Regions from separate parts of the Pseudoalteromonas sp. BDTF-M6 genome, predicted to be linked through region 2. Evidence: predicted binding sites of a transcription regulator. Region 2 holds the regulator's gene; each other region holds the start of a gene.
What was found. Region 2 encodes MetJ, which represses methionine synthesis genes. Its sites were predicted from a motif close to TAGACGTCTAGACGTCTA; they were not measured.

Region 1: a site for MetJ is predicted at 1,564-1,581, ahead of KD147_RS14680 (methylenetetrahydrofolate reductase). Genes of this name have one in related genera too.
Region 3: a site for MetJ is predicted at 1,762-1,779, ahead of metK (methionine adenosyltransferase). Genes of this name have one in related genera too.

Annotation. Positions count from the first base shown of each region.
Region 1 is NZ_JAGXTQ010000007.1:12,454-15,740, reverse strand. Features, by position in the region: gene KD147_RS14685 (M16 family metallopeptidase) at 1-1,354, opposite strand, end outside; gene KD147_RS14680 (methylenetetrahydrofolate reductase) at 1,621-2,577, shown strand; gene KD147_RS14675 (S41 family peptidase) at 2,719-3,287, shown strand, end outside.
Region 2 is NZ_JAGXTQ010000008.1:27,701-30,987, forward strand. Features, by position in the region: gene metB (cystathionine gamma-synthase) at 1-1,006, opposite strand, end outside; gene metJ (met regulon transcriptional regulator MetJ) at 1,182-1,502, shown strand; gene KD147_RS15470 (malic enzyme-like NAD(P)-binding protein) at 1,731-2,978, opposite strand.
Region 3 is NZ_JAGXTQ010000004.1:379,217-382,503, reverse strand. Features, by position in the region: gene KD147_RS11640 (START domain-containing protein) at 1-449, shown strand, start outside; gene metK (methionine adenosyltransferase) at 496-1,647, opposite strand; gene tkt (transketolase) at 1,996-3,287, shown strand, end outside.

The sequences.
Region 1 (3,287 bases), on a different contig from region 2:
CCGTGGTGCGGCTGCTATCGGTAAAGTACTTATTGGCGATGGCGCGAATGTCTTCGGCACTGACGCTGTCGGCACTTTGGTAAAGGGCATTGATCACCTCTGGGTCACGCTCAAAGTGCATATAGTTGGCCAGCGTCGAGGCGATGGCCTGTGATGAATCCAGGCTATTGATAAAACTGTATTTAGCGTTTGATTTCAACGCCGCCAGTTTGCCTTCATCCACCAACTCGGTGCGCGCTTTGGCATAGGTTTGGTTAATGGCATCACGCACTACGGCAAGGTTTTCTTCGTCATCAACCTTAACGAACACATGCAACAGGCCCGGATCTTTTGTTTCCGGGTTGTAGGTAAACATTTGCGAAGCTATTTGCTTTTCAACCACCAACTGCTGGTATAGCTCCGAGTTTTCAGAGAAATAAAGTTGTGACAACAGGTCCAACGCGGCGCGGTCCTTGGTATTTGGGTTCCACTCGGTGCCCTTATACGAAACCAGCAGCCAGTGCCCCGGTAAGCCTTCGTACTGCTCATGCACATAACGTGGCGCAGCTTGTTTCGGCTCTACCGGAATATCCGCCTGATAGTCACCACGCTGCCAGTTACCCCAGTGCTTTTTCACCATTTCAATGGTTTCTTTGGGGTCTACGTCGCCGACGATCACCAAGGAAACGTACTCGGGCTTATAGAAGCGCTTAAAGAAGGTTTGCCCGTACTCGCTTTGGTCCGGCATGGCTTCGATGTCTTCGAAGAAGCCCATGGTGGTGTGCTCATAGGTGTGCTTGTCGAACGCTTCTTTGCGCACCGCGGCCAGTAGCTTACGAATAGGGCTGGCATTGTTTTTTAGGTATTCGCCCTTCACCGTCAGCGCCTCGGTGCGGAACTGCTCTTCGGTGTAGCTGAGGTTTTGAAATACATCGGCTTTCACCTCCAGCACCTTGTCTAAATGCTGCTTGGAAAAATTAAGGTGATAGTTGGTGTAGTCATTGGTGGTGTAGGCACGGTTATCTACGCCTGAGTTTTTCATGATATCGGCATACACATCTTCCGGGAATTTTTCCGAGCCTTTGAACATCATGTGCTCGAAAAAGTGGGCAAAGCCGGTTTTACCTTCCTCTACTTCGTTGCGCGAGCCTACCGAAACCGGGATCTGTAGCGAGACCACATCTGGGTAATCGGTTTTAACCACCATGACCCGCAGACCATTGTCTAGCTCTTCTAATACATAGTCCTGGGCAAATACTTTATTGTTTTGCTGTGCCGTTTCAACTGCAGCACTTGTTTGCGTTGTCTGTGTGCTTTGACATCCGCCTAGCGTCAGCGCCAGCGCGATACCCGAAGCAATGACCGATAGTTTCATCTTCCTACCTTGTGTTATCTGATTGTTATCTGATTTTTGATCCAATCCATTATGCAATAAATTCACTCACTGCGCGTAATCGACACCCGATTTTGCTGTAAACAAATGTGTCAAAGGGGCGTTACAAGGGGTTTTACGACCCCGCTTGCAGAGGTTCAACTTGAATTGAACTCAACACCCTTGAGTAAGTTTCACTAGAAAGGGCTGTATAGACGTCTAAATGGCTGTTATAGTTGTTTCATCAACCGCATATGGGAATGAGGATCATGGCGCTAACACTGCAAGAGAAAATTGAAGACCCCCGCCAAGGGGTTTACCTTATCGGCACCACGCCACCAAAGACAGGCACCGACGACACCAAGCTGCAAGCCATTGCCGAAAAGCTGCTTGGGCGCTTACACGAAATCGAGTACGACGGCGTGGTGGTTTACGATATTCAAGATGAAAGCAGCCGCACCAATGTGCCCCGCCCTTTTCCGTTTAAAGAGACCATTGACCCGCGTCACTACAGTGGCTTGTTGCGTCGTTTGTCACAGCTCGATGTGATCACCTATAAGAGCGTGGCCCAGCGCAGCGCCGGCGAGTTTAACCAGTGGTTAGATACCACCTACCAGGAATATAACCTCAATAATCTGGTCTTGGTCGGCAGTCCATCGTCATCCGGTGACATAAAGCTGAGCCTGAACGATGCCTATAGCCACCTTGGCGAGCACGACCACGATTTCTTTTTGGGTGGCGTCACCATAGCCGAGCGCCATGCCAGCAAGGGTAATGAGCACGAGCGTTTGCTGACGAAAACGGACCAAGGTTGTAAGTTTTTCATCTCGCAAGCGGTCTACAACGCCCAGGCGACCATAGACTTGATCACCAGCTATGCCCGCAGCTGTCGCCAGCAAGGTCTGACGCCGCAGCGTATTATCCTCACCTTTACACCCTGCGGTGGTGAAACCACCCTGGACTTTATGCAGTGGCTGGGCATTTCCGTACCCGAGGCAACCAAGTGGCGCATGCTCGATGCTGACAACACCTTAAGTGAGTCGGTGCGTATTTGCCGTGAGAACCTGGATTTAATTCTGCGTAGCTGTGCTCATTTAGGGGTGCCGTTGGGGTTAAACATCGAGTCTTTAACCAATCGTAAAGAAGAGATCGATGCGTCGATTAACCTTTATCGCCTGCTTAAAGCGACCATGGAGTTAAGTCTGGCCGAGCGCCTTATCGCTTAAACGTCTATCGATTTACCCATCATTCTTTTGCTTAACTTTTGCGCCACCACATATGGTGGCGCTTTTATTATAAAAATTGCCTCTTTAAACCCTTTAGCAACTTACAGCGTCTAACCCCTTAAATTAATAGGGACTTTTACAATGTTTGTAGCAAGATTCATTAAACTCACAGCGTTATTAATCACGGTACTTTTTCATCAGACCTGGGCCAGCTCTGATTTAACCGCTATCCATTCACTGAATAAAACCATCACGCCTGAGCAGATGCACGATGACATTGATACATGGTGGCGCTGGGTCAAAGATACTCATCCTGATTTGTCTTTGCGCATTGAGGATATCAAGACTTTTGAAAGTAAGTTAAATGAACTCAAAAGTGAGCTTGATTCTCCCCTAAGCGTTAATGAATTTCTCACACACATTAGTGTTTTGAACGGTCAATTCAATGATGGTCATATGAATATAATGATCCCTAGCCAGCGTCGCCTAGTGGAGCAACTCGCTAATGACAATCAGGGTTTATTTCCATTTGAGGTCAAGATAAGGGAAGGTGAAATTTCTATCGCCAGTAAACTCGGTGGAGAAAAAAGTCCATATGAGAACGCGCGCATTGTCGCCATCAACAACCAACCCATAGAGTCGATTTACACTAGATTGATGTCACGAATGTATGGTGACACTGTTCGCCATAGGGAAGCGCTGCTAAGCAC
Region 2 (3,287 bases):
GACAAATTAAACTCTCAACTCCACCCAGGGATTCCGCCAGAGTGAATTGCTGCACCGAGGTTAAAAACTTGGCACTGTCCTTTAACTCGCCCTTGATATCAAAACTCACCATGCCACCAAAACCACTTTGCTGTGCTTTGGCCAACTCATGCTGTGGGTGGCAGGCCAAGCCGGGATAATAGACCTTTTCCACGCTGGGGTGCTGCTGTAAGTATTCGGCGATGGCCTGCGCGTTTTCCTCATGCTGGCGCAGGCGGACTTTGAGGGTACGCAGCCCACGCAAGGTCAGGTAGCTATCGAATGGCGCGCCGGTAATGCCAATATTATTCGCCCACCAGGCCAACTCTTCGCCAAGCTCCGCAGTTTTGCAAACCACGGCACCACCCACCACATCGGAGTGACCGTTAATGTACTTAGTCGTTGAATGCACCACGATATCGCAACCCAATGCCAGTGGGTTTTGCAACGCCGGCGATAAAAAGGTGTTATCCGCCGCCACCAGGGCTCCTACTTGAGCCGCGGCCGCGCACACTGCCTTAATATCGGTCAAGCGTAAAATTGGGTTACTCGGGGTTTCAACCCATACCAATTTTGGTTTAGCAGCGATCAGTTGCTGATAGCACTGAGCGTCGGTGAAATTCACCACCTTCACCTGCAACAAACCACGCTTTGCAAGCGAGGTAAATAATCGATAGCTGCCGCCATAACAGTCATGGGGGATCACCAGGGTATCTTCGGGTGTCAGCAGTTGCGTTACCAGGTGCACCGCCGCCATGCCGGTAGCGGTAATGATGCCGCGGGCGCCGCCTTCTAGCTCGGCCAAAGTCTCTGCGAGAATATCGCGATTGGGATTTCCGCTGCGGCCATAGTCATATTGTCGCTTGGTATCAAAGTCGGCGAAAGAATAGGTGGTGGATAGATAAATTGGGGGCACAACTGCGCCATGGTGCTGATCGGCATCAATGCCATGGCGCACCGCTATGGTCTGTTTATTTAGCTTAGGCATAGTGCCTCCAATTAAAATAGATGTTTAGACGTCCAAAAGGTTAAAATATCCCGATATAGATGTCAAAACATTTATACGTCTAAATAGCTATATGAGGAATATTTGACTATCCTTTCCAACACGATAAAATTTCGGCCTTATTGATGCCTAAGTGACCAAAAACAAGACGCAAATTATGGCCAAGTGGAATGGTGAGTATATTCACCCTTATGCGGAACACGGTAAGAAAGCCCAACAGGTAAAGAAAATTACCGTTTCAATCCCGCTCAACGTTTTAAAAGTATTAACAGACGAACGCACCCGACGCCAGGTGAACAACCTGCGTCATGCCACCAACAGTGAATTGCTCTGTGAAGCGTTTTTACACGCCTTTACCGGACAGCCGCTGCCCAGCGATGAAGACTTACGTAAGGATAATCCGGAAAAAGTGCCGCAAGAAGTGCGTAAGATCATGGCGGAAATGGGGTTAGAGATCCCGGAAATCGGTGACGATTAATGTTTCCAAACACAAAAAAAAAGCCCCAAGCATAACTTGGGGCTTTTTTTTTGGAGACAAATAATACCAATTCTTTTAAGTATGTGATCAGATATAGCGCTGGATAAATGATGTGCTAACAAGGCGGAATTTTTCTTATGTAGCTATTCTACATAGAAAAACTCCAACGCCGTGAGCATGATATTTAGCCCGCTAGAATGATCAGCTATTTAACTGAGTTGGTATAAATTACTTATCGTTCATGTAATCCGCTGGCAACTCAATTTGCGCCACACCAGATGCCACAGCCGCTTCGGCTACCGCCTTAGCAACACGAGGCAATAAACGCGGGTCCATAGGCTTAGGAATAATGTACTGTGGGCCAAACTCTAACTCGGTAACACCCGATGCCGTTAACACCTCTTGCGGTACCGGCTCTTTAGCGATACTACGAATGGCCTCAACCGCAGCGATCTTCATTTCATCGTTAATGGCCGTTGCGCGCACATCCAGGGCACCGCGGAAAATAAATGGGAAACACAATACATTGTTTACCTGGTTCGGGTAATCAGAGCGACCCGTTGCCATGATCAAATCTTGGCGGGCAGCATGTGCTACTTCCGGCTTAATTTCCGGATCCGGGTTTGAACAGGCAAAGACCACGGGCTTGTCGGCCATCAGCTTTAACTCTTCGGCTGAAAGCAGATCCGGGCCAGATACACCCACAAATACGTCGGCATCGGCAATCACGTCTTGCAGGGTACGCTTGTCCGTGTTGTTCGCAAATAACTGCTTGTATTCGTTCAGGTCGTCACGACGTGTGTGGATAACGCCTTTACGGTCAAGCATATAAATGTGTTCGCGCTGAGCGCCACATTTAATTAAAAGTTCCATACAGGCTACCGCCGCCGCACCGGCACCTAAACACACGATCAATGCGTCGCTGATATCTTTACCCTGAATCTCAAGGGCATTAAGCATACCCGCCGCGGTTACGATCGCGGTACCGTGTTGGTCATCGTGGAAAACTGGCACGTTACAACGCTCGATCAACGCTTTTTCAATTTCAAAACACTCAGGTGCTTTGATGTCTTCCAGGTTGATACCGCCGAAAGTATCGGCAATGTTTTCCACCGTGTTGATAAAGTCTTCCGTAGTACGGTGTTTTACTTCGATATCGATCGAATCAAGGCCGGCGAAGCGCTTGAACAATAACGCCTTACCTTCCATCACAGGTTTTGATGCCAATGGACCTAAATTACCCAAGCCTAAAATTGCTGTACCGTTAGAAATAACCGCAACCATGTTGCCCTTCGCGGTGTACTTATATGCGTTGTTGGCGTCGGCGGCAATTTCGCGTACCGGCTCGGCCACACCTGGGCTATAGGCCAAAGCGAGGTCATTAACCGTTTCCGCACTTTTAGTCAGCTCAACGCTGATTTTGCCAGGAACGGGAAGAGCGTGATAATCGAGAGCTTGTTGACGAAAGTCTGACATGAAAAAGTATCCTGCTAGAAATGTTGGTGAGAGTTCAGGTATCAGGCAAACAATACTGCTTTTCCAGCTATATTCCAAGCAATATCAGGTCTATCCTGTTGTGCGAAATTAAGCGGTTTTAGCATCATGTTCCCGGTTAATTATTTTAATTTCCCCCAGCATGAGCGACATTCCCATGCCTGTACGGGGTCAAAAAAAGCAACTGAAGCTGCATAAATCATAACTAAAGATATAAAAAACACAACCGATATAACAATAAAGAATAAAAGATAGACTCACGTGCTATTTTCAAGAAATAAGAGCATATCG
Region 3 (3,287 bases), on a different contig from region 2:
CGCCCGACTGGCTTGAGGGCGTTAAGCGCGTTAACTTACTCGGCAGTCCCAGTGCCAATCAAACCCTGGTCTTTACCCTTCTAAATTCGCCCTGGCCGGTGGCCGACAGGGAGCTCTACACCGAATCTTGTTACCAAGCCCTGCAGGGGCAAAGCTCACGCTTGTTAATCCAGAGTCTGGACCCCGACCAAGAGGTGGGGAGAGGGCGAGTACGTATCAAAGAGTTAGAAGCGCTGTGGACGCTAACGCCGCGAACGGATGGTTTGGTGTTGGAATATGAGGTCGTGGCCGACCCGGGCGGTGCCATTCCTACCTGGCTGAGTAACAGGGTGTCGCTAAACAGTGTCTACAAGACGCTGATGAATTTACGCCGGGTGCTGCCTAAAACCCAGGTCATGTCACCTCTGCCTTTGCAAGAAGGTGATTGCTCCGGCTTTAAGCAGAAATAAAAAAAGCGCTCAGTGAGCGCTTTTTTCTATGCGGTTTGCGGTTGCCTTAGAAGCCCGCGTCTGCTTTTAATGCTTCTACTTTGTCCGTCGCTTCCCATGGGAATTCGTCGCGACCGAAGTGACCGTAAGCAGCGGTAGGCTGATAAATAGGACGCTCAAGGTCAAGCATCTGGATCAGGCCGTAAGGACGTAGGTCGAAGTGCTTGCGGATAAGTGCAATTAGGTGCTCTTCGTCTAATTTACCTGTGCCGAAGGTCTCTACGCTGATAGAGGTAGGCTCGGCCACACCGATAGCGTAAGACACTTGAATTTCACAACGATCTGCGAGGCCGGCGGCAACGATGTTTTTCGCGACGTAACGGGCTGCGTAAGCTGCTGAACGGTCAACCTTTGATGGATCCTTACCAGAGAAGGCACCACCACCATGACGGGCCATACCACCGTAAGTATCTACGATGATTTTACGACCAGTCAGACCACAGTCACCCATAGGGCCACCGATAACAAAACGACCGGTAGGGTTGATAAAGAACTTAGTGGCTTTGGTGATAAGCTCGGCCGGAAGTGTTGGCTTGATGATGGTTTCCATCACAGCTTCTACCAGGGCGTCTTGTGAAATGGTGTCACAGTGCTGAGTTGAAAGAACAACTGCGTCGATACCAACCGCTTTACCATTTTCATAGGCAAAGGTTACCTGAGACTTTGCATCAGGGCGAAGCCAAGGTAGCTCGCCGTTTTTACGAACGTGCGCTTGACGCTGTACTAGGCGGTGTGAATAAGTAATAGGAGCAGGCATCAATACGTCTGTTTCGTTACAGGCGTAACCGAACATTAGACCCTGGTCACCGGCGCCTTGATCTTCTGGGCGTGCACGGTCAACACCTTGGTTGATGTCTGGAGACTGCTTACCAATGGTGTTTAGGATGGCGCATGAATCCGCATCAAAGCCCATATCTGAATGGGTGTAACCAATTTCACGTACTGTTTTACGAGTAAGCTCTTCGATATCAACCCAAGCGCTGGTGGTGATCTCACCGCCAACCATAACCATGCCGGTCTTTACATAGGTTTCACAAGCGACACGGGCGTGCGGGTCTTGCTCCAAAATAGCATCTAATACCGCATCTGAAATTTGGTCAGCGATTTTATCCGGATGTCCCTCGGATACTGACTCAGAAGTAAATAAATGTTTTGCCATTGGTCTTTTCTCACAAGTCTCGCGCTTCCCAAACTCGTCACCAACCTCTGGGCGCAGCGCAGCATAAAAATAAGGCGCGTATTCTAGCTAAATGATCGCACCTTGCATAGCAATTTTACGCCTAGACGTCCAAATTACTTATTTCCATTCTCCAAGCCTATTGCTTGCCCTTAAATAAGCTAAAGTTTTTACTCTAGTTGATGAGTAATTCTAAAGTCACCCGCTTTGGCCATAAGTTTTATTTGCAGGGGGCGTATGAATAAGTAAAAATGGGCACCTATTTTGCCTTCGCTAGCATGAGCAAAGGCGAATCTTCCAGCGCAAATACACTTAAAGGTAGGAGAATTCATGCCATCTCGCAAAGAACTCGCTAACGCCATCCGCGTCTTGTCTATGGACGCCGTTCAACAAGCTAAATCAGGTCACCCGGGTGCCCCTATGGGCATGGCCGATATCGCCGAAGTCCTTTGGCGCGACTATTTAAAGCACAACCCTACTAATCCTCAGTGGGCTGATCGCGACCGATTTATCCTGTCCAATGGCCATGGTTCAATGCTGATTTATTCGCTGCTACACCTAAGCGGCTATGACCTACCTATGGAAGAAATTAAAAACTTCCGTCAACTACATTCAAAAACACCGGGTCACCCAGAGTATGGGTATGCGCCGGGTGTTGAGACCACTACGGGTCCATTAGGTCAAGGGATCACCAATGCAGTGGGTATGGCTATCGCCGAGAAAGCCCTGGCTGCGCAATTTAACCGCGAAGGTCACGACATTGTTGATCACTACACCTATACCTTTATGGGTGATGGCTGTTTGATGGAAGGTATCTCGCACGAAGCCTGTTCATTGGCGGGTACTCTGGGCCTTGGCAAGCTGATCGCATTTTGGGATGACAACGGCATCTCCATCGACGGTGAGGTAGAAGGCTGGTTTAGCGATGATACTCCTGCACGTTTTGAGTCTTATGGCTGGCACGTGGTGCGTGGCGTTGATGGTCACGACAGCGAAGCGATTCGCGCGGCCATCGAAGAAGGTCGTGCTAACTCAGACAAGCCTACCCTTATTTGTTGTAAAACAGTGATTGGTTACGGCTCACCGAATAAATCGGGCAGCCATGACTGCCACGGTGCACCGTTAGGTGATGAAGAAATTAAAGCGGCACGTGAATTCCTAGGTTGGAGCCATGACGCTTTCGTGATCCCTCAGGACGTTTACAGCCAGTGGGACGCAAAAGAAGCGGGTCAGCAAAAAGAGCAAAGCTGGAAAGATAAGTTTGCTGCCTATAAGGCTGAGTTCCCTGAACTAGCAGCGGAATTTGAGCGTCGTCAAAACAGTGAGCTACCTGCGGATTGGGCTGAAAAGTCACAAGCCTACATCGAGCAGCTGCAAGCAAACCCGGATAACCCGGCAACGCGTAAAGCATCACAAAATGCCCTGAATGCCTTCGGTCCTATGCTACCTGAGTTTATGGGTGGTTCGGCGGACTTGGCCGGCTCAAACCTAACGCTATGGAGCGGCTCTAAAGGCTTGACCAGTGATGATGCCAACGGCAACTACATCTTCTACGGTGTGCGTGAGTTCGGTATGTCGGCGATCATGAATGGTATCGCACTGCACAAAGGTTTTATTCCTTA